3 regions of the Arthrobacter sp. D1-17 genome follow, and region 2 is predicted to be linked to each of the others. Evidence: riboswitches for the same ligand, from Rfam matches in the RefSeq annotation. Region 2 holds a riboswitch; each other region holds the start of a gene.
What was found. Region 2 has a riboswitch for cyclic di-AMP ahead of M1E01_RS18305 (NlpC/P60 family protein). Riboswitches for the same ligand answer to the same signal wherever they lie in the genome.
Positions count from the first base shown of each region.

Region 1: another riboswitch for cyclic di-AMP. It lies ahead of M1E01_RS16325 (aggregation-promoting factor C-terminal-like domain-containing protein); the one in region 2 lies ahead of M1E01_RS18305 (NlpC/P60 family protein).
Region 3: another riboswitch for cyclic di-AMP. It lies ahead of M1E01_RS15745 (M23 family metallopeptidase); the one in region 2 lies ahead of M1E01_RS18305 (NlpC/P60 family protein).

Region 1 covers NZ_CP096382.1:3,537,521-3,543,608, forward strand. The annotation lists gene M1E01_RS16305 (hypothetical protein) at 1-93, shown strand, start outside; gene M1E01_RS16310 (D-alanyl-D-alanine carboxypeptidase family protein) at 75-1,505, opposite strand; gene M1E01_RS16315 (SixA phosphatase family protein) at 1,558-2,085, opposite strand; gene M1E01_RS16320 (winged helix-turn-helix domain-containing protein) at 2,314-3,186, opposite strand; cyclic di-AMP (ydaO/yuaA leader) riboswitch at 3,939-4,105, shown strand; gene M1E01_RS16325 (aggregation-promoting factor C-terminal-like domain-containing protein) at 4,111-4,962, shown strand; gene M1E01_RS16330 (HAD-IA family hydrolase) at 5,151-5,831, opposite strand; partial or broken gene M1E01_RS16335 (glyoxalase) at 5,864-6,010, opposite strand.
Region 2 covers NZ_CP096382.1:3,952,521-3,958,608, reverse strand. The annotation lists gene M1E01_RS18320 (multidrug effflux MFS transporter) at 1-1,067, shown strand, start outside; gene bsaP (biotin synthase auxiliary protein BsaP) at 1,163-1,408, opposite strand; gene bioB (biotin synthase BioB) at 1,405-2,430, opposite strand; gene M1E01_RS18305 (NlpC/P60 family protein) at 2,661-3,491, opposite strand; cyclic di-AMP (ydaO/yuaA leader) riboswitch at 3,495-3,661, opposite strand; gene M1E01_RS18300 (GTP pyrophosphokinase) at 3,838-4,944, opposite strand; gene M1E01_RS18295 (alpha/beta hydrolase) at 5,193-6,023, shown strand.
Region 3 covers NZ_CP096382.1:3,412,010-3,418,097, forward strand. The annotation lists gene M1E01_RS15740 (C40 family peptidase) at 1-489, opposite strand, end outside; cyclic di-AMP (ydaO/yuaA leader) riboswitch at 560-729, opposite strand; gene M1E01_RS15745 (M23 family metallopeptidase) at 867-1,697, opposite strand; cyclic di-AMP (ydaO/yuaA leader) riboswitch at 1,702-1,920, opposite strand; gene M1E01_RS15750 (metal-dependent transcriptional regulator) at 2,082-2,777, opposite strand; gene serC (phosphoserine transaminase) at 3,114-4,244, shown strand; gene M1E01_RS15760 (MFS transporter) at 4,308-5,654, opposite strand.

The DNA of each region.
Region 1 (6,088 bases), 420 kb from region 2:
CAACGTCAACCGCGACAGCGCCAGGCCACGCAACGTCAACCGTCCCAGCATCAGGTGCAGCGGACCCAGCGGCCTCAGCGGAAGACGCTGTAGGCGCCCCATCCGTTGCCCACTTGGCGGGTTGACGTGAACTGGTTGGTTCGGAGGCCGTAGTAGAACAGCCGTCCGTCCGTGGTTTTCGCGGCGAGGCCCCGTGTTTCTGTGCCCAGGAATCCAAAGGAGGCGTGTGACTGCGCGATGACGTGCCAGCCATTCCCCAGCTTCCGCCGCGCCTCGGGCAGGAGCCGGGCGGACCCGTCGGACCGGTAGAGCAGGAGTTCGCCCGTTGGCTTAGTGACCAGGAGATCCTGCCGGCGGTCGTTATCGAAATCCGCCATAGTCAGTTTCGTCCCCTCGAAACCGAAACCCACGCGCTGGGGCGTGCTCAGGGCGCCGCCGGCGGTGTTCCTGTAGTAGACCAGGACGCCGCCGGCGCCGGTGCCCACGACGCCCGGGTAACGGTGACCGTTGTGCCACTTGCCGACAGTGATGTTCATGGGCTGCCAGCCGGTCGCTCCGACGATGATCGGGCTGAGGAAACCGCCGGCACCCTTGCCGCGGTAGACCGCAAGCCGGCCGCTGTTCCATTGGGCCACAATGTCGTTGATTCCGTCTGAGTTCCAGTCCGCCACAAAGCCTGCTTTCAGCCCGGTCCATCCGGCGCTGGCGATCTTCACCCGCGGACCGTATCCGCCCCGGCCGTTGGCCGGGTAGTTCCAGAGTGCTCCGCTTGAATCGGCCGCGAGCACGTCCGCTGCGCTCTTGATCGTGGGTCGAAGCGAGAAGAACTGCTCCATGGTCGGAATGCTGCGGACTTTCATATCGGTGGCGAGCGCGACCCCTACATAGCGCAGGTGCCACGGCTCGTACGCGTATCCCGTGATGTGCGTGTAGCCCTGCGGGTACCGGACGATGAAACCGTAGCGGTGTGCGTTTGCCGCAACCCAGCGGCCGCCGGCCGTGTCCCCAAAACAGGCGGTCAGGCCGCAGCCTCCGCCCACGTTGCCGACATCCATGGCGAGGCCGGTCTGGTGCTCGCTGTGGCCAGGGCGGGCGGAGATCTGGTCAGCGTAGGCCTGGCCATAAGTCTGGACATAGTAGTTGTACAGGTCCCGCTGCGTGGCATAGGAACGGTAACCGCTGATCACTTCCAGCGAGTGCCCGGCAGCGCGCGCACCGGTGAACATCTGATTCGCCGCGGCCGAAACACTCCTCCTGAGCCGGTGGCCGGTGCCGTTCCAATACACCAGATCCGACGGAACGAACTGAATCGGGTTCAGGGGCCGGGACTTGTTCACAAGCACCCAGGGATGGGTGGGCGTGGTCACCACACTGGTGGACAGCTGCTCGCCTGCGGGCGCAGCTTGGGCACCCGGTGCGCCTGCCAGGAAGAGAGCCAAAACCACGACGACGGCGGCGAACCGCCGCGCATCCGCCCGCCACCGTAACAAAACAGAATCAAGCATGGCGGGCCCTTCCCCACTAGACAGCGCTAGGTTAAGAGTACCCGCGGATTTTCTAGTGCGCCCGGGGCACTTTGAAGTGGGTGATCCGTGCGTCCTGCCCGTCCAGCTCTGCCCAGGATTTCTCGGTTTCCAGGACTGTGAGTCCGCTGGTGGGAAAGCGGGTGGCGGCGTCCATGTAGGCGTCGTGATTCGAGTCCCGCGAGGCCAGGTGCATGGCCAGGTCCTGGACCCCGGGCATGTGCGAGATCACCATGAGGGTGGTCACTGTGTCCGGCACATGGTTGATGACGGACAACATGCGGAGCGCGGTGGCGCCGTAGAGGCCGTCCTCCAGTTTCGGCGTCGGAGCCTTGTCGCCCAGCTCGCTGCACACCCAGGTGCAGGTCTGGCGGGTCCGCAACGCGCTCGAACACAGGATGAAGTCGGGGACAATGTTGTGCTTCAGCAGCCATTTGCCAGCCAAGGGGGCCTCCCGGTGACCCCGTGCTTCCAGGGGACGGTCGTGGTCAGCCACGCCGCCCGGCCAGTCGGCCTTCGCATGGCGCATAATGACCAGTCGCTTCTTATGGTGAGCACTCATGGCCCCAGCCTAGCCAACCCAAACCCGCTAGCCCCGATAGCCGCGGAGGCCGATGCTCGCTGGACCCGAATGCGGCAAAGCGACTTTCTGCATGGTGCCGCATCGCCGACGAGGGGCCTCGCCGTCAGGGTGCCCTGGCCGAGCTTGCGAGGCGAGGGGGACGGTGGGGAGGAACGAAGGAGGTGTCTAAGGCACGGCAGAAAGCCGCTTTGGCGCGTCGCTGAAGGACTAGATCGAGTATTCCGGAGCGGCCCAAACAACCACTTCGGGGTGCTCATAAAAGCGGTATCCCTGGCCGCGGACAGTCCGGACGGTGTTGGCCAGTCGGCCCAGCTTCGAACGGAGGCGGCGGATATGAACGTCGATGGTGCGCTCATTCGGCACTTCCTCCGCATTGCGCCACAGGCCTTCCAGCAGCTCATCGCGGCCCACCGTGCGCGTTCCGTTCTCGACGAGGTAGTTCAGCAGTTCGAACTCCTTGAAAGTCAGGTTCAGCGATTCGCCGTCGAGGTGCACCTCACGCCGGGCGAGGTCGATCAGGACGCCGGAAGGGCGGGGATCCTGGGCAGGCTGTAGGCGAGTGGTTTCGGGGCGCTGCTGTCTTGTGTTGACGGTGGGGTCACCGAAGGTGGAGCGGACGACGTCGAGCGCGGACCCGGGAGCGCTGGCCGGCGCTACTGCGACGGCTGCATAGCTTTCTGCGCCGGTAACGAGCGACTGCGCGTACGCCCGGATCTCCTGGGCCAGCTTTGCGATCGAGGTCCCCGCGGCCGCGGCGGTCTCCTCATCGATGCCCATGTAGAGGACGAAGCCACGCGCAACGTTGTCGTTCTGCACGGGCCGGACTGCGGCGCCGGCTCCGGGAGCCAGGACGGGGGTCGGGGCCGTCAGCGGGGCAGCTTCCTCGGTCGGCACAGCGCGCAGCTGGCCATAGGAATTAGGGTTGTAACCCTGCGGCGCATAGCCGGGTGCAGGGGCGCTGCTGACCTGGCTGCCGGGGAACGCCGGGCGGGCCCCGAAGCCTTGGCGCAGTCCCTGCGCCTGGCCTGCCTTATTGGCGTTACGGACGGAGATGTGGACGTATCCAGATGCAACTGACATGAATGCTTACCTCAATGTGAATGGCCGTCATCGCGGCTCGAATGCTTGGTCCCCGCAATGGGTCTGGGGAGGGCGCCCGACGCTGGGCTGGGGGGCGAATGCCTATAACTTCAGGGATGGGAAAGTCAGGCGTGCATTCGACAACAGCGCATGTAGGCAGCAGCGGGTGTGCTGGTCCAATGGTCTGCGGCTGCAGGTGCTGTTGAGTCCTTGTTCACACTTGAAAGTGTGCAACGTAACAATGAGAACTAGCAAGTAACAATGGGCGGATTGGTCCGCATCGTGAGACAAGTCGCCCTTTTGTGCTTCAAATCACAATTCTCCGACGGGTAACTTCTTGGCGCCTTTTTCCAGACCGAACGTTCAGATACGCGCTTCTGGCGAATTTTAGGAAAAGAAGCACCCTTACAATCGTAGATTCTTCAGCCGCCCAAGGATGGCCGGAATTCGAGAGTCATGAATTCACCGTTGTCCAGCCGTAACGGGGACACAATGAAAAAAAATCGGCCGACGCACAGCGGGCCGGGGGCTGCTGATCGTGCAGTCGACTGTCGAGGCGCATTAGGGGGCGTGGCAATCACACCGCGCCCCGGCCGGACCCGGTTCACGGCTCCACTGCCCCGGGGTCGCGGCACAAGACGACGCGCCGCAGTCGTGATGTCCGTTACCTAATTGTGATTTTGACCGAAGCCTCCTGTACGGTCGATAGAGTGCGGCAACCACTAGGGCCGCATGTTCGGATTGACGCCCAGCTCTGCCGCTTCCCGGATTCCGCTAGACCAGGCAGAGGCGGGGGAACCAGAGTCCCGGGCTTTCCGCATCAGCCCTTGGGGTGAAGCCGGCACGTGAATTTTTTTCCGTGCGGCCGGATGACCTCATCCGAACCCGACAGCTAACTCCGCAGGTGTTGAGAGGCAATCAACCATGTCTGAATTCAAGGCACAGTCGCGCCCTGATCGCGCTTCCCAGCAGTCCAGCCGTAAGATTTCACGCCACCGCGCCGAGTCCGCCCGCCCCGCATCTGCCTGGGGCCGGCTCACCGCGAACATCCCGTCATTGGGCCGCCGCACGGCAGTGCTGGCCACCGCCTGCACGGTCCTCGTAGGGGTCGGCGCCGCAGGGCAGGCGGCCGAGCAGACCACTCCCCAAGCGACGTCCGAGGCGGCTCCGGCCGCAGCCGACGCCATTGAAACGCTCAGCTTCGACAAGACGCTGATTTCCGCTTTGCCGTCCCCGACGGCAGCCTCGGTTGCACCGCAGTCCGTCACCAAGCCTGCACCCAAGGCCACGCAGAAGGCCGCACCGGCACCGGCCAAGGCTGCACCGGCCAAGGCCGCTCCCAAGCAGGCTGTGAAGGCTGCCCCCGCACCGAAGCCGGCCGCTGCTCCGGCAGCGAAGGTCGTTCCCGCCAAGGTTGCACCAACTAAGCCTGCCCCGGCCCGCAAGCCCGCAGCTCCGGTCGCTGTCAACGACCCGGCCGGCGCCCAAGCCTACGCCGCCGGAAAGCTGTCATCCTACGGCTGGGCTCCGGACCAGATGCAGTGCCTGAAGAAGCTCTGGACCAAGGAGTCCGAATGGCGCACCACCGCCACAAACCCCAGCAGCGGGGCCTACGGCATTGTGCAGTCCCTGCCCGCTGAAAAGATGGCCAGCTCCGGGGCCGACTACCGCACCAACTACCGCACCCAGATCAACTGGGGCCTGGGCTACATCGAGGAGCGGTACGGTTCTCCCTGCCAGGCGCTGAACTTCCACTACGCCAACAACTGGTACTAAACCACCGAGGCATGGTTGTCCCGGCACTTTTCCCGGGGACGGCCCGCATTTCTGCGCCGCTTTGAGTCCCCGAAGGGCTCCGGATCCGCGTGGTCCGGGGCCCTTCGGCATCACTGCACCATGCTGCGGAGCGGAAAGCGGTGCAGAAATGCGACGAGTCAGCGGCAGTGCAGTTGGTGGCAGTGGAGTTAGAGGCTGAGGGAAATGACCCTGCTGCCGTGGCTGTCCGCTGCCACGGACGCCCTGACCGAGGCGTAGTCGGCTATGCGGAGCACGTCGTCGGGCACTTCACCGGTGTTCATGCCTACCGCTATGGTCCGGATGCCTGCGGCCCGTCCAGCCGCAATGCCGGCGGGGGCGTCTTCGAAAATCACAGCGTCCGCAGGATCCACGCCCAGCAGTTCGGCGGCCCGCAGGTATCCTTCGGGGTGGGGCTTGCCCCGGGTGACAAGCTCCGCGGTGACGGCCGTGGCCGGCATGCCCAGTCCCGCTGCTTCCATCCGGATGTCAGCTAGGACGCGGTCCGCGGACGTCACGAGTGCCACGGCGTCGGCAGGCAGGCTCCGCAACAGGTCAGCAGCACCCGGCAAGGCAACAATGCCCTCCGTGCGGACCCGCTCCATGGCGCCCAGCTCGGCGGTCAATGCCACTACGTCCGATCCCTCCGGGGCAAAACGCCGCACGGTGTCCCCGGCCTGGATCCCATGGGATGTCCGCAGGATCTCGGCGATGTCCAGTCCGTAACGTGCTGCAAAGTCGCCCCAGACCTGTTCCACCACCGCAGTGGAGTCCACCAGTGTGCCATCCATGTCAAACAGGACAGCACGGGCAGTCAGCGTGATGGTGGTGGATTCAGCGGGAAGTCTCATGGCTTCCATCCTGCCTCATCAGCCCTGACTTCGCCCGGCGGGGTCAACTGGACGAAAAGGATTCCTTTTACTGCCCGCCCGTCATAGTCCGCATTGAAGCCCACCTTGTTGACATAGAAGTTCCTGGCGCGGTCCACATCGGATACCGGGACGAAAACGAGTTCAAGTTTCCGGTCCATCGGCACAGGCTCGCCGGCCACCCCCTATGCCGTAAGACCTGCTCCGGAAAACCGGTGCATGGGGGCCCGCCGTGCGGG
Region 2 (6,088 bases):
GCCAGCTGGTCATCGGCCCGTTCTCCGACCGGTTCGGACGGCGGCTGCCGCTGATCCTCGGCATCTCGCTGCATGTCGTGGCCTCGCTGCTATGCTCCATCACCCCAAACATCGAAACGCTTATTGGGCTCCGCGTCCTGCAGGGCTTCTTCAACGCAGCGGCATCGGTGGTGGCAATCGCCGTCATCCGTGACCGTTTTGTGGGCTCGGCAGCCGCCCGGCTGCTGTCCCGCCTGATGCTGGTGATCGGGGTTGCGCCCCTGTTTGCCCCAACCGTGGGTCAGGCCATCGCCGGTTTTTGGCACTGGCGGGCCGTCTTCTACGCGCTGGCGCTCATCGGCGTGGTCCTGGTGGCCATCGTGGGGAAGTTCATGCCCGAAACGTTGCCGGAGGACAGGCGCAGCACTGGCCGGCCCCGGCACGTTGTCGGCGCATACTGGTCGCTCCTGAGGGACAAACACTTCATGGCCCTGGCCATGATCCCGGGGCTGGGGCTGGGGTTGATCATGAGCTACGTAGTGGGCTCGCCCTTCGTCTTACAGAACCAGTACGGCTTCACTGAGCAGCAGTTCGCCCTCGCTTTCGCACTCAACGGTGCCGCGCTGGTGCTCTCCGCGCAGCTGAACGCGGCGCTGGTCCGCACAATTCCGCCGGTCCGCCTCCTGCGCGCCGCCGTCCTTGTCCAGCTGGTTCTTGCCCTACTGCTGCTGGCGGCGGTGGCCACGGGTGTCGGGGGTGTTTTCGGCCTGGCGGCCGGCCTCTGGCTTGTTCTGGGAGCCCAGGGAATGATTCCCGCCAACGCCTCCGTGCTGGCCCTGCGCAACTACGGACACATGGCGGGAACCGCGGCAGCGGTCATCGGAGCCCTACAGTCGGGGGTGGCTGGACTCGTAAGTCCTTTGGTGGGGCTGCTGGGCGGAAACGCGCTGTCGATGGTCACCGTCATGGTCGGCTGCTGTGTCCTGACGGCGACAGTGCTTGTCGTCGGGACTCCCGCCTACCGAAAGGGTGGCTGGCCCGAGCACGCAGAACGCAGCGGCGACGAGCGGGTCGCTGCAGACGACTAGGGGCGCTCCCTGCCAGCGCTGCCGGCCCGGACTCTAAACCCCCGATCCGGGCAACATCCGTGCGCTGATTCAGGTCTGGCACGTAGACGTCGGCCTCACGGGATCAGCGCCCCGTGCCGCGAGCACTCCGCCTGCCAGCCCAGCGGCATCACCTGGACCTTCATCCGCCTGCGGCAGTCGGGGCAGTACCGCGGCGGCTCCAGCATCAGCAGCTCACCGCAGCGGCGGTGACCGTCCGACGGCGGGAGGCTGCCGCCGTCGGACGGCTCCCCGCAGTGCCCACAAAACTTCCCGCTGGTTGAGCCTGCCCCGCTGGCCGAGGCAGCCGCAATCTCGTTCACAGCGACTTCTGGAGTTCCTTGATGGGCATGTTTAGCTCCACGAGCAGGTTGAGGTCTGCCGTGGCGGGGCGGCCAAGGGTGGTGAGGTAGTTGCCCACGATGACGGCGTTGATCCCGCCGAGGAGTCCGTCCCTGGTGCCAAGGTCGCCGAGGGTCAGTTCGCGTCCGCCGGCGTAACGGAGCACGGTGCGGGGCATGGCGAGCCGGAATGCGGCGATGGCGCGCAGGGCGTCCTTGCCGTCCATGATCTCCTGGCTTTCCAGCGGGGTTCCGGGCCGCGGGTTCAGGAAGTTCAGCGGCACTTCGTGGGGTTCCAGGGCGGCGAGCTGGGCGGCGAGTTCGGCCCGCTGTTCAAGGGTTTCACCCATGCCGATGAGGGCGCCGCAGCACAGTTCCATGCCGGCGTCCTTGACCATGTTGCAGGTTTCAAGGCGCTCTTCGTATGTGTGGGTTGTGACAACTTCCGGGAAGTAGCTGCGGGCGGTTTCCAGGTTGTGGTTGTACCGGTGTACGCCCCATTCGGCGAGCTGGTCGACCTGCCGCTGGGTGAGCATGCCGAGGGAACAGGCGATGTTGATGTCCACAGCTTCGTTGATGCGGTCGATGGCGAACTTGATTTGGTTCATGAGTTTGATGTCGGGACCGCGGACCGCGGCGACGATGCAGAACTCGGTGGCGCCGGTGGCTGCCGTTTCCTTGGCTGCTTTGACGAGTTCGGGGATGTCGAGCCAGACGCCGCGGACAGGGGAGTCGAAGAGGCCGGACTGGCTGCAGAAATGGCAGTCCTCGGGACAGCCGCCGGTCTTGATCGAGATGATACCTTCCACCTCGACGTCCTCGCCGCAGTGCTTCAGGCGCACTTCGTGTGCCAGTTGGAGGGCGGCGGGAAGCGCCTCATCGGGAAGCCGAAGAACATCCACGAGCTGGCTTTCGCTGAGCCCCACGCCCTCCTCGAGAACCTGTTGCCTCGCTGCCTCGAGAATTGCGTACCGGGTTACCGGCGGGCCTGCCTGAATCGTCATTGATCTTTTCCTTGCGTGGTCAGTGCTTGATGCATCGTGAAACTGACGCTAGTTTCCAAAAGGCGGCACCATTTTGGAGGGTTTCTACAAGGAGGCTGGGCAGACTTTTGGCGGGAAGTGAACTACAGGAATGACAGCAGCAAAAAGCCGGCGCTCCGTTGCCCCCAAGGCAGCGCAACGCCGGCTTCATGATGTGCACCTTCCCGGTGCAGTGTCCTGCTCGCGTGTTGCTAGGCTGCGGGCCTAACAAAGGTGACCGGACCGGTAGCGTTCAGCCAAGACAGCGGGTGAACGATGGTCTCGTTCACGCCGTTCATGCCGCCGCTGAGCGCCTGGCCGTTGCCGACGAAGATGGCAACGTGGCCGGACTGGACAATCATGTCGCCGGGCTGGGGCGTGGAGACGACCTTGCCGTAGTTCATGAACTGCATGGGGGCGAGGTCACCAACCTTGATGCCTGAGGCGCCCAGTGCCTTCTCCACCATGGCGGTGCAGTCCTGGGTGATGCCGATCTGGGCGTAGGCAGCGGAGACCATCGAGGCGTTGACGCTGCCGGCCGCTGCCGGAGCGGGAGCCGGTGCCGACTTGACCGTGATTTTGGGGGCCGGCGCGGCGGCAGGTGCCTGGGCGGCAGGTGCGTGGGCAGCAACCGGTGCCGGGGGAGCAACGGGGGCTGCAGCCGGAGCCTTGGCTGCGGCGACCTTGGGAGCGGCAGGCACAGCCGGCTTCTCCACAATGACGGGTTCCTCCACCACGGGAGCCGGGGCGGACTTCACAGCGGGACGCTCGTAGGCGATGGAGACGCTGGAGCTGGCGTTCAGCGGGGCCTGGGCCGGGCTGGCAGCTTCGGGAGCTAAGGCGGGGGCGGCGGCCTTCTGGGCCGGGGCATTGGCAGCGTTAGCGGCCATGGTCCCGGTGAAAGCGAGGCCCGATGCGGCGAGGACCACGGCTGCCTTGCGTCCCAGTCCTCCGGCATTGGCCGTAACTGCGCGCGATGCGGAAGCGAACGGGTTAGAACGGCCGGCCGCTGCGCGGCGGGCAGGGGTAGTGCGTGACGACATGAAGGGGCCTCTCCCGATGCCTGCGAGGTGAGCTGTCGGATTCGGATGGGAGACACCCGGCCGCACGCTCTGACGAGATCAGGAACTGCGCGGCTTCACCCCAAGGCCCGCTTCAAGCGGGCCAAAAATTGGTTTCCCCGTCTCTGCCGGAAAGTCTGCGATCGGATCCCGGGGCTGCGGCAGAGTTAGGCAATCAGCACGGGAATGCCTTCCTCGGTGAGGAAGGCACGCTTTCTACCGTACGGGAGCCGGCACTAAAAGTCACATTCAGGTAACGGAGGCGTGTCGTGCCCGCATCTTCCCGACCCCGTCTGCTGGCGATGGGTCCGGCTGAAGGGCGGGCTTCCTATTTCTTGGTCTGGCGGTAGCGCTCGATCTGTTTGAGCCGCCGCAGGAGGCTGTCGCGCCGCGGGTGCGGAACGGCGTCGGGCGCTTCGGCAGTGAGGTCGATGTGCTTGGTGCCGTACTGCCACAGCAGCAGGTCATCCAGCAGCCGGTCCGGACCGGGGGAGTAGCGGTGGTCCAGGGCCTTGCGGACCTCGGTGATCCGGTTGGCGCTGAGCAGGCCGGCCAGCTGCACGGTCTGGTTAAGTCCATGGGCCGCCATGAGCTCGGCCGCCCAGCCCCAGTCATCATCCACTTTGCGGTCAACGTGCGGCAGCAGGGCCCGCCACACGTCCCGGATGCGGTTGGGCGTGAGAGGCGCGGCGCCTTCGCCGTCCATGTCCCAGTAGCTGCGGACCTCCTCATAACGCTCATGCAGGTCAGCGAAGGCGGTCTCTACCGTCTCCAGCATGGCGGCCGTGGCGGTGAACTGCCGGTCGAAATGAGGCGTCCACGCACGCGGGTCCTCCGCCTTGAAGCGGATGTCGTGTTCGATCTCGCTCCATGCGTGTGCAAACACGGTGCGGATCTGGCACTCGAAGAAATAGCTGCCGTTCGGCTGGACCTCGGGGTTGAAGACCTGCTGGTAGTCCTTGACCACGTCGTTCTGGATAGTCCGCAGGATCAGGTGACGGCTGGAGTAGCCATAGGTCCCGGATTCGATCGAGCCGATGTCCTTCTCACGGTCCCCCCGGCAGTCGAAGAGCTGGCGCTGTCGCTTGATCAGGTTGGCTACTGCAGCGTTCTCAGCCGGGAGTTTGGTGATGACACGGACCCCCACCATGTCATTGAGGGTGCGGAAGGGGTCAGGGAATTTCAGCACCCGGGGTCCCTCCGGTTCCAGCGGCTCCTCGGTCCTGGAGATCTTCTCCCGGAACGATTCCACTGTTTTGGTCCGGCCGGTGACGAACAGGGGGGTGACCTCAGTGTCCTTGAGCATAGTCCGCAGCATCAGCAGGACTTCCCGGGTGACAAGCTTCAGGGCAGGGCGGACGCGCTCATAGAGCTCCACGTTCTCCTGGACGGACTCGCGCTGGCTGACGTCCAGCCGGTCCCAGTTGCTTGCCATGGTTCCAAACTACCAAGGGCGGGAACACCGGAAGATGTGACACCGGGCGGCGTCATGCCGCCACAGCCCGAAAGCGATGCGCAGGCGCCGCAGCGTGTCCAGCTTTCCGGCGATGGGAGGCGCCTCACTGTTAGGCTCGGCACATGGCTGATGTGCGCCGTCGGACTTTGCTGTCCCTGGACAGCGGGGGACGGCGGCAGTGGTGGGCAGGGGTAGCCTCCTGCCTGCCGGGACCCAAGGAGGATGCAGTGAAGCGGCAGAAGTACCAGTACGGCGACCACCCCAGCCAGTGGGGCGAGCTCTTTCTGCCGGAGGCGCCGCCCGCATCCTCGTCCCGCAACGGCAAGCGCCCGCCCGCCCGCGGCGTCGTGGTGGTCATACACGGCGGCTACTGGCGCTCGCAGTATGGAGCTGAATTGGGCGAACCGCTGGCGAAGGACCTGGCAGCGCACGGTATGCCGGCCTGGAACCTGGAGTACCGCCGGGCGGGTAACGGCGGCGGGTGGCCGCATACCTTCGAGGACGTGCTGGCTGGGATCGACCGGCTGCGCGGGGTGGCTGAAGAACATGGGCTGAACCTCACCAATGTCGTCGCGCTGGGGCACTCCGCCGGCGGCCATCTCGCCGTCTGGGCAGCCGGCCGCGACCGCCTGGCGGAGCTGGGCACACCGGACGCGGACAGGCAGGTCGAGCGGAACCTCAACGGACAGGCCGTGCGCCTGACGGGAGTGGTCAGCCAGTCCGGGCTGCTCAATCTCGCCCAGGCTGACTGGCTCGATCTCAGCAACGGGGCGGTGAGCAACCTGATGGGCGGCTCCGCGGGAAAGTACCCCAAGCGGCACAAGTATGCAGACCCCATGAGCGCGGTCCCGCTGAACATTCCCGTCTATGCCGTCCACGGGCTGGAGGACACCACCGTACCGATCAGCCAGTCCGAGGCTTACGCCGCGGCGGCCCGCGCCGCCGGCGCCCCCGTCCAGGTGGTCAAGGTTCCCGGCGATCACTTTGCCCTGATCGACCCAAAGGCCTCGTCCTACCGGAAGTGCCGAGAGCTTGTGCAGGAGTTGCTGACTACGTAGCGGGAACTCAAACGGCATCCGTTCGTTGCAGTAGTGGGCGGACCTGCTTACGGAGTGCCCCGACC
Region 3 (6,088 bases), 540 kb from region 2:
CACGCGGGGAATGCTGATGCCTGCCTGTGCGTAGACCCATTGAGTGAATCCAGAGCAGTCCCAACCGCTGGGGGTGGTGCCGCCCCATACGTAGGGGTTGCCGATGCCGGTGTAGGCGATGGCAGCGAGACCCGCAGTTGCGCCCGACCCTGCTGCGTCAGCCGTTTCAGCCTTGGCCGTTACGGTTTCGGCGGCAACGTCTGCCGCTGCAGCGGCGGTGTCGTCGCTGGACTGCACCGCGAGGGTTTCGATGACCGGCGCTGCCTCGGTGGTGACGGCGGGACGCTCGAACGAGACCGTGGCGGTGGGCGCGGCTGTCACAGCGAGCTGCGTAGCCTGGGATCCCGACTCAGCGGAGGCGGAAATACCAACATTGGCGTCGGCTGCATTGGCTGGCATGCCGACGCTCAGGACAAGACCTGAAGCGGCTGCGACGACTGCTGCCTGGCGACCTACTGTTCCTGCGTTGGCGCTTACTGCCTTGGACACGGCGCCGATCGGGTTCTTGCGAACCGTTTGCGCACGGTGGCGCGCAGAATTGTGGCGTGAAGACACGAAGGTAGCCTCTCCCAATGCCTACGAGGTGAGCTGTCGGATTCGGATGGGAGTCACCCGGCCGCGCTGCTTCCTGAGAAGCTTTGCGACTTAACCCCAAGGCCTTCTTGCGAAGACCAAAATTGGTTCCCCCGCCCCTGCCAGACGATGTAATGCGAACGGACCTTGAGCGGTGGCAGAGTTAGGCAATCCACTCAAAGGCGTCAACTTCGGAAAAGTTGACGCGGTTTAGACGGTACAGCAGTTCGGAGCGAATGTCACATTCAGATCACGGCGTGTCACGAGAATGTGAGAGTTCTCCATCGTTTTGCTTAGAGCCACACAGCGGGATTGACAACGTCTCCGTTGACCATCACCTCAAAGTGGAGGTGGCAGCCCGTAGAAGCGCCGGTGGTCCCGCTAAGTGCCACCGCTTCGCCGCGGGTGACCTTCTGGCCTACCTGGACGCTTGATGACGACAAATGGTTGTACGTGGTTTCCAGGCCGTTGCCATGGTCGATGACAACCCTGTTGCCGCCTCCGTACGGGTGCCAGCCGGCAAAGGTAACCTTGCCGCTCGCGGCGGCGAACACCTGTGTTCCACACTGGGCAGCAAAGTCCTGGCCTCGGTGGAACTCTCCCGCGCCGCCCGTAATCGGGCTCACGCGGTAGCCGAACGGGGAAGTTTTGACCATGGTCTCCAGCGGGAGGCCCAGGCTGCCCGCTGACGCCGCCCGGCTAATGCTGCCGGCAGACTGGGCGCTGAGGAGCTGCTTGAGCTTGCCCTCGGGGTCACCGGCTGTAGCTACGGAGGTGCGGCTGAAGTCAATTTTGGCCGCCGCCTCGGCAGAAACCTTGGGCGCGGCTGCCGCCACAGCCGCATTCGCCGGCGCTGCGCCGCCCTGGTCCGGCGTCGCCATGACGGGGCTGGTGGCGGGAACTGTGACAGTCAGCAGGAGGCCTGTGGCAGCCAGCGCGACTCCGGCTTTTTGGCCCATGCCGCTGGCGGCGGCAAAGTCTGTGACCTGACGGAAGGGGCCGCGTCGCCTGCGCGCTTCGCGCTGGGCATCGCGGGGCCGCTCGACGGCGACTGCTATGGGAGTGCGCGGCTCCGCAGCGGGGCCCGTCGCACGGCGACGGCCCCGGGCATTCTGCATGGTCAAGAACTGTTCCTCTCTGGATAGCCTGCGAAGTTAGCTGTCGGATTCGGGCCAGAGAGATCATTGACCCGGTCCGCCACGGCAAGCTTTTCGGCACAGGGGTATCCCAGGAGATTCCAGTTGTGAGAATGGCTTGCCTTGCGGACTTCACCCCAAGGCCGTTCGTTGAACGGCCGGTTGTGGTTCCCCCGCCTCTGCCAGAAGGTGTTTCGAGCTACTGATCCGCTGGCAGAGTTCGGCTCCGGATCAGGTAACGCTTTGGTATCGGTGCTGCGATTTAACTATAGGCGATTAAAGGTTCCAGTAATAAATCCGTTACCTCGAATGTGCAAAACTAGTCGGTCGTCTGCCAACTGATGTCGGACATCTGCTCGTTGCTGGAGAGGTCTAACCCACGCGGACAAACACGTGCGCTGCTACTTCCGGCGGCAGCTCAAGGGCGCCCTCTATACCCGGAACCCGAACGGAGATGTACTCTCCGACGCGCTCAAGGGACACACTTGCACCGGGCCTGATGCCGCCTTCGTCCAGCTGCAGCAGCAGCTCGGGCTCAACCTGGATGGGCTCTGCCAGTCTGCTGACAGTGACCCGTAACTCCGGAGCATATCCGGCCATCGCTTCAAGCAGATTCATGACGCCGTCCGCGAATGCCCGTGAGGGCTCACCGCCAAGTGCAGCCAGCCCTGGAATCGGGTTTCCGTATGGCGACTCTGTGGGATGGTCAAGCAACTCGTAAATCCTGCGTTCCACGCGCTCGCTCATCACGTGCTCCCACCTGCAGGCCTCGTCATGGACGTATGCCCAGTCCAAGCCAATCACGTCGGCGAGGAGCCGCTCAGCCAGGCGGTGCTTCCGCATGACTTCAGTGGCGCGCTTCCGGCCTGTTTCCGTCAGCTCTAAGTGACGGTCGCCGGAAACCACCACCAGTCCGTCGCGCTCCATACGGCCTACGGTCTGCGAAACAGTGGGGCCAGAATGGCGGAGGCGTTCTGCGATGCGGGCCCGAAGTGCCACGATGTTCTCTTCTTCAAGCTCCAAAATGGTCCGAAGATACATCTCCGTGGTATCGATCAGATCCGTCATTCAGCTCAGCTCCTCGAGCACAGTACTTGCGTCCGTCCCACCGTACCGCGGGCCTACGTCCGAGGTTGCGGCGTTCAGCACCGCGGCCGCAAACCGGCGGCGGCGCAACACCGGCTTTCCGCCCCTACGTCCTCTAAAAGCTTAGCCTATTTTGAATTACTCCAGATAATTTGGCTGAGCGCGGAGGCGTCTCAATAGCTGGACTGTGACGGCCGGGTTACCCCGGATTTCAGCGTCTCAGGCAGAATAAAAGGGGCCTTCGCGGCAGCCATGTCTGGCCGCTGGTCATCGATCCCCCAGCTGAACTGCATGTCCATGCCGAAAATTGGAGCCACTGTGAGCGACACCAGCATCACTATCCCAGCAAATCTCCTGCCAAAGGATGGACGGTTCGGCGCCGGGCCCTCCAAGGTCAGGCCCGAACAGGTTGAAGCACTGTCCGCAGCGTCCACAACGCTCCTGGGCACGTCCCACCGGCAGGCCCCTGTAAAGAACCTGGTCGGTTCCGTCCGTGAGGGCCTAAGCACCTTCTTCCGCGCTCCTGAGGGCTACGAAGTGATCCTCGGCGTCGGCGGCTCAACGGCTTTCTGGGATGTAGCGAGCTTCGGCCTGGTGGAGCAGAAAGCCCAGCACCTCTCCTTCGGCGAGTTCGGTTCGAAGTTTGCCGCAGCCACCAACAAGGCGCCGTTCCTTTCCGACTCCTCCATCATCACGTCGGAACCGGGAACATGCCCTGCACCCCAGTCCGAAGCCGGTGTTGACGTCTACGCCTGGCCCCAGAACGAGACATCCACCGGCGTTGCTGCCCCAGTCCAGCGGGTGGCCGGCGCCGATGCCGGATCGCTCGTCCTGGTGGATGCAACGTCCGCCGCCGGCGGCCTGGATGTCGACGTCGCCCAGACCGACGTCTACTACTTCGCGCCGCAGAAGAACTTCGCGTCCGACGGCGGTTTGTGGCTTGGGCTCTTCTCCCCTGCCGCGCTGGAGCGCGCGGCCCGGGTCAAGGCGAGCGGCCGCTGGATCCCCGACTTCCTGGACCTGCAGACGGCGATCGACAACTCCAAGCTGAACCAGACCTACAACACCCCGGCACTGGCCACCCTCGTGACCCTGGATGCCCAGGTGCAGTGGCTCAACTCAAATGGGGGCCTGGACTTCGCCGCCCGGCGCACGGCAGACTCCGCGGGCCGCGTTTACAAGTGGGCCGAGTCGTCAGAGTTCGCCACCCCGTTCGTCACGAATGCAGCCGAGCGCTCGAACGTCATCGCCACCATCGATTTCGACGACTCCATTGATGCCGCCGCGGTCGCCAAGATCCTGCGCGCCAACGGCATCGTGGACACGGAGCCATACCGGAAGCTGGGACGCAACCAGCTCCGCATCGCCACCTTCGTGGCCATTGAGCCCTCCGACGTCTCCTCGCTGCTGGACTGCATCGACTACGTGGTGGGCGAGCTGAAAAAGTAGCCTCCTGCATCACTGGCGGTGATCGGACCAGGGTCGCTGTCCTGCTGGTGACGCTTCAGAGCCTCAGCGTTCGGCGGCGTCGTCCGGGCTTGAGTGCCGGGCGGCGCCGTCCGCTGTTGAGCCCGCTGTTCCGTCCGGTGCAGCGGCGCCCGCCCCCGAAATCACTGTGAACCGCGGTAGCCCGCGGGGCGGCCGGCTTACCCGGAGCCGGAGCATCCTAGCCCGGATGACCCACACCAGACCTATGGCTGCGGCCAACAAGCCTGACCCGGCCGCCACTGCCATGGCCCAGCGGGGGCCGGCCACGTTGGCCACCCAGCCGACAAGGGGCGCGCCGATGGGAGTGCCGCCCATGAAGATCGCCATATAAAGGGCCATGACGCGGCCGCGCATCACAGCGTCCGTGGTGGCCTGCACATAGCCGTTGGCGCTCGTGAGCATGGTCAGCGCGAAGAGCCCCACGGGCACCAGCGCGGCGCCGAACCAGAAGTAGTCGGGTGCCAGCGCTGCGAGTCCGGAGGCAACGCCGAAACCTGCAGCGGCACCAAAAATGATGCGAAGCCGCGGCTTGCTGCGGCGGGCGGACAGCAGTGCACCTGCCACGGAGCCAAGGGCCATGATGGAGTTCATCAGCCCGAAGGCCTTCGCGTCCAGACCGAATTCGGTGCCAACCATCGCCGCTATGAACAGGACGAAGTTCAGCCCCAGCGTGCCGACGATAAAGATGGCCACCAGGACCACCACGATGTCCGGGCGGAAGCGAACATAGCGAAGACCCTCGCGGATCCTGCCCTTTCCTCCGGTTGCGCGGGGCAGGGACCGGAGCGACGGCGTCGGGATTTTGGCGAGGCTGGCCAGCAGAGCGAGGAACGTGAGGGTGTTGATCAGGAACACCCACCCGGGTCCCACCGCCACCGTGAGGAGGCCGGCTACTGCTGGGCCGATCATCCGGGCAACGTTGAACGAAGCGCTGTTCAGGGCCACGGCATTGGGCAGGAGTTCATCCTTGACGAGCTCGGAGACAAACGTCTGCCGCACAGGTGCGTCCAATGCCGAGACTATTCCGAGCATGAGAGCGAACACATACACGTGCCACAGTTCGGCGGCCCCAAGCACCACCAGGATGCCGAGCCCGGCACTCAGCAGCGCCATGACGGATTGGGTCATGACGAGCAACTGCTTGCGGTTGTAGCGGTCGGCGGCCAGTCCTGCAACTGGTGCCAGAAACAGCTGCGGCCCGAGCTGCAGGGCCATGGTGACGCCCATCGCGCCGGCGTCGTGCCTGGTCAGGTGGTCAAAGACCAGCCAGTCCTGGGCGGTCCGCTGCATCCAGGTGCCGATGTTGGAGACAAGGGCTCCGATGAACCAGATCCGATAATTGAGAATGTGCAGGGACCGGAAGGTGGACATCATCGTCTGCCTTCGCGCCGCTCAAACCCCGGGAACGTCAATGGCGTGGTCAGCCCTGCCCGGGGCTGTCCGCCTCAACCGCGTCCCCGCCTTGGGAGTTCCCGCCCTGAGCGCTCCCGTCCTGGGTGTCGTCGTCCGGGGTGCCGTCGCCCTGGGTGTCGTCGGCCGGGGTGCCGTCGCCCTGGGTGTCGTCCGCCGGCGTGCCGTCGCCCTGGGTGTCGTCGGCCGGGGTACCGTCGTACGCTTCGGCGGGTTCCAGATGGGGGGCCCGAGCCAACGTGGCGGGGTCGCCATCGGATTCGCCGTCGGATGCGTCAACAGGGCCCGCGGGTCCGGCCGGGCCGCCCTCTGCTGGCCGGGGTTCCGCCTCAGTCGGCTCGTCTTCCTGGACGCCGGCGTGGGCGTCCCCGATCTGCGAGTCCCCGGTCCGCGCG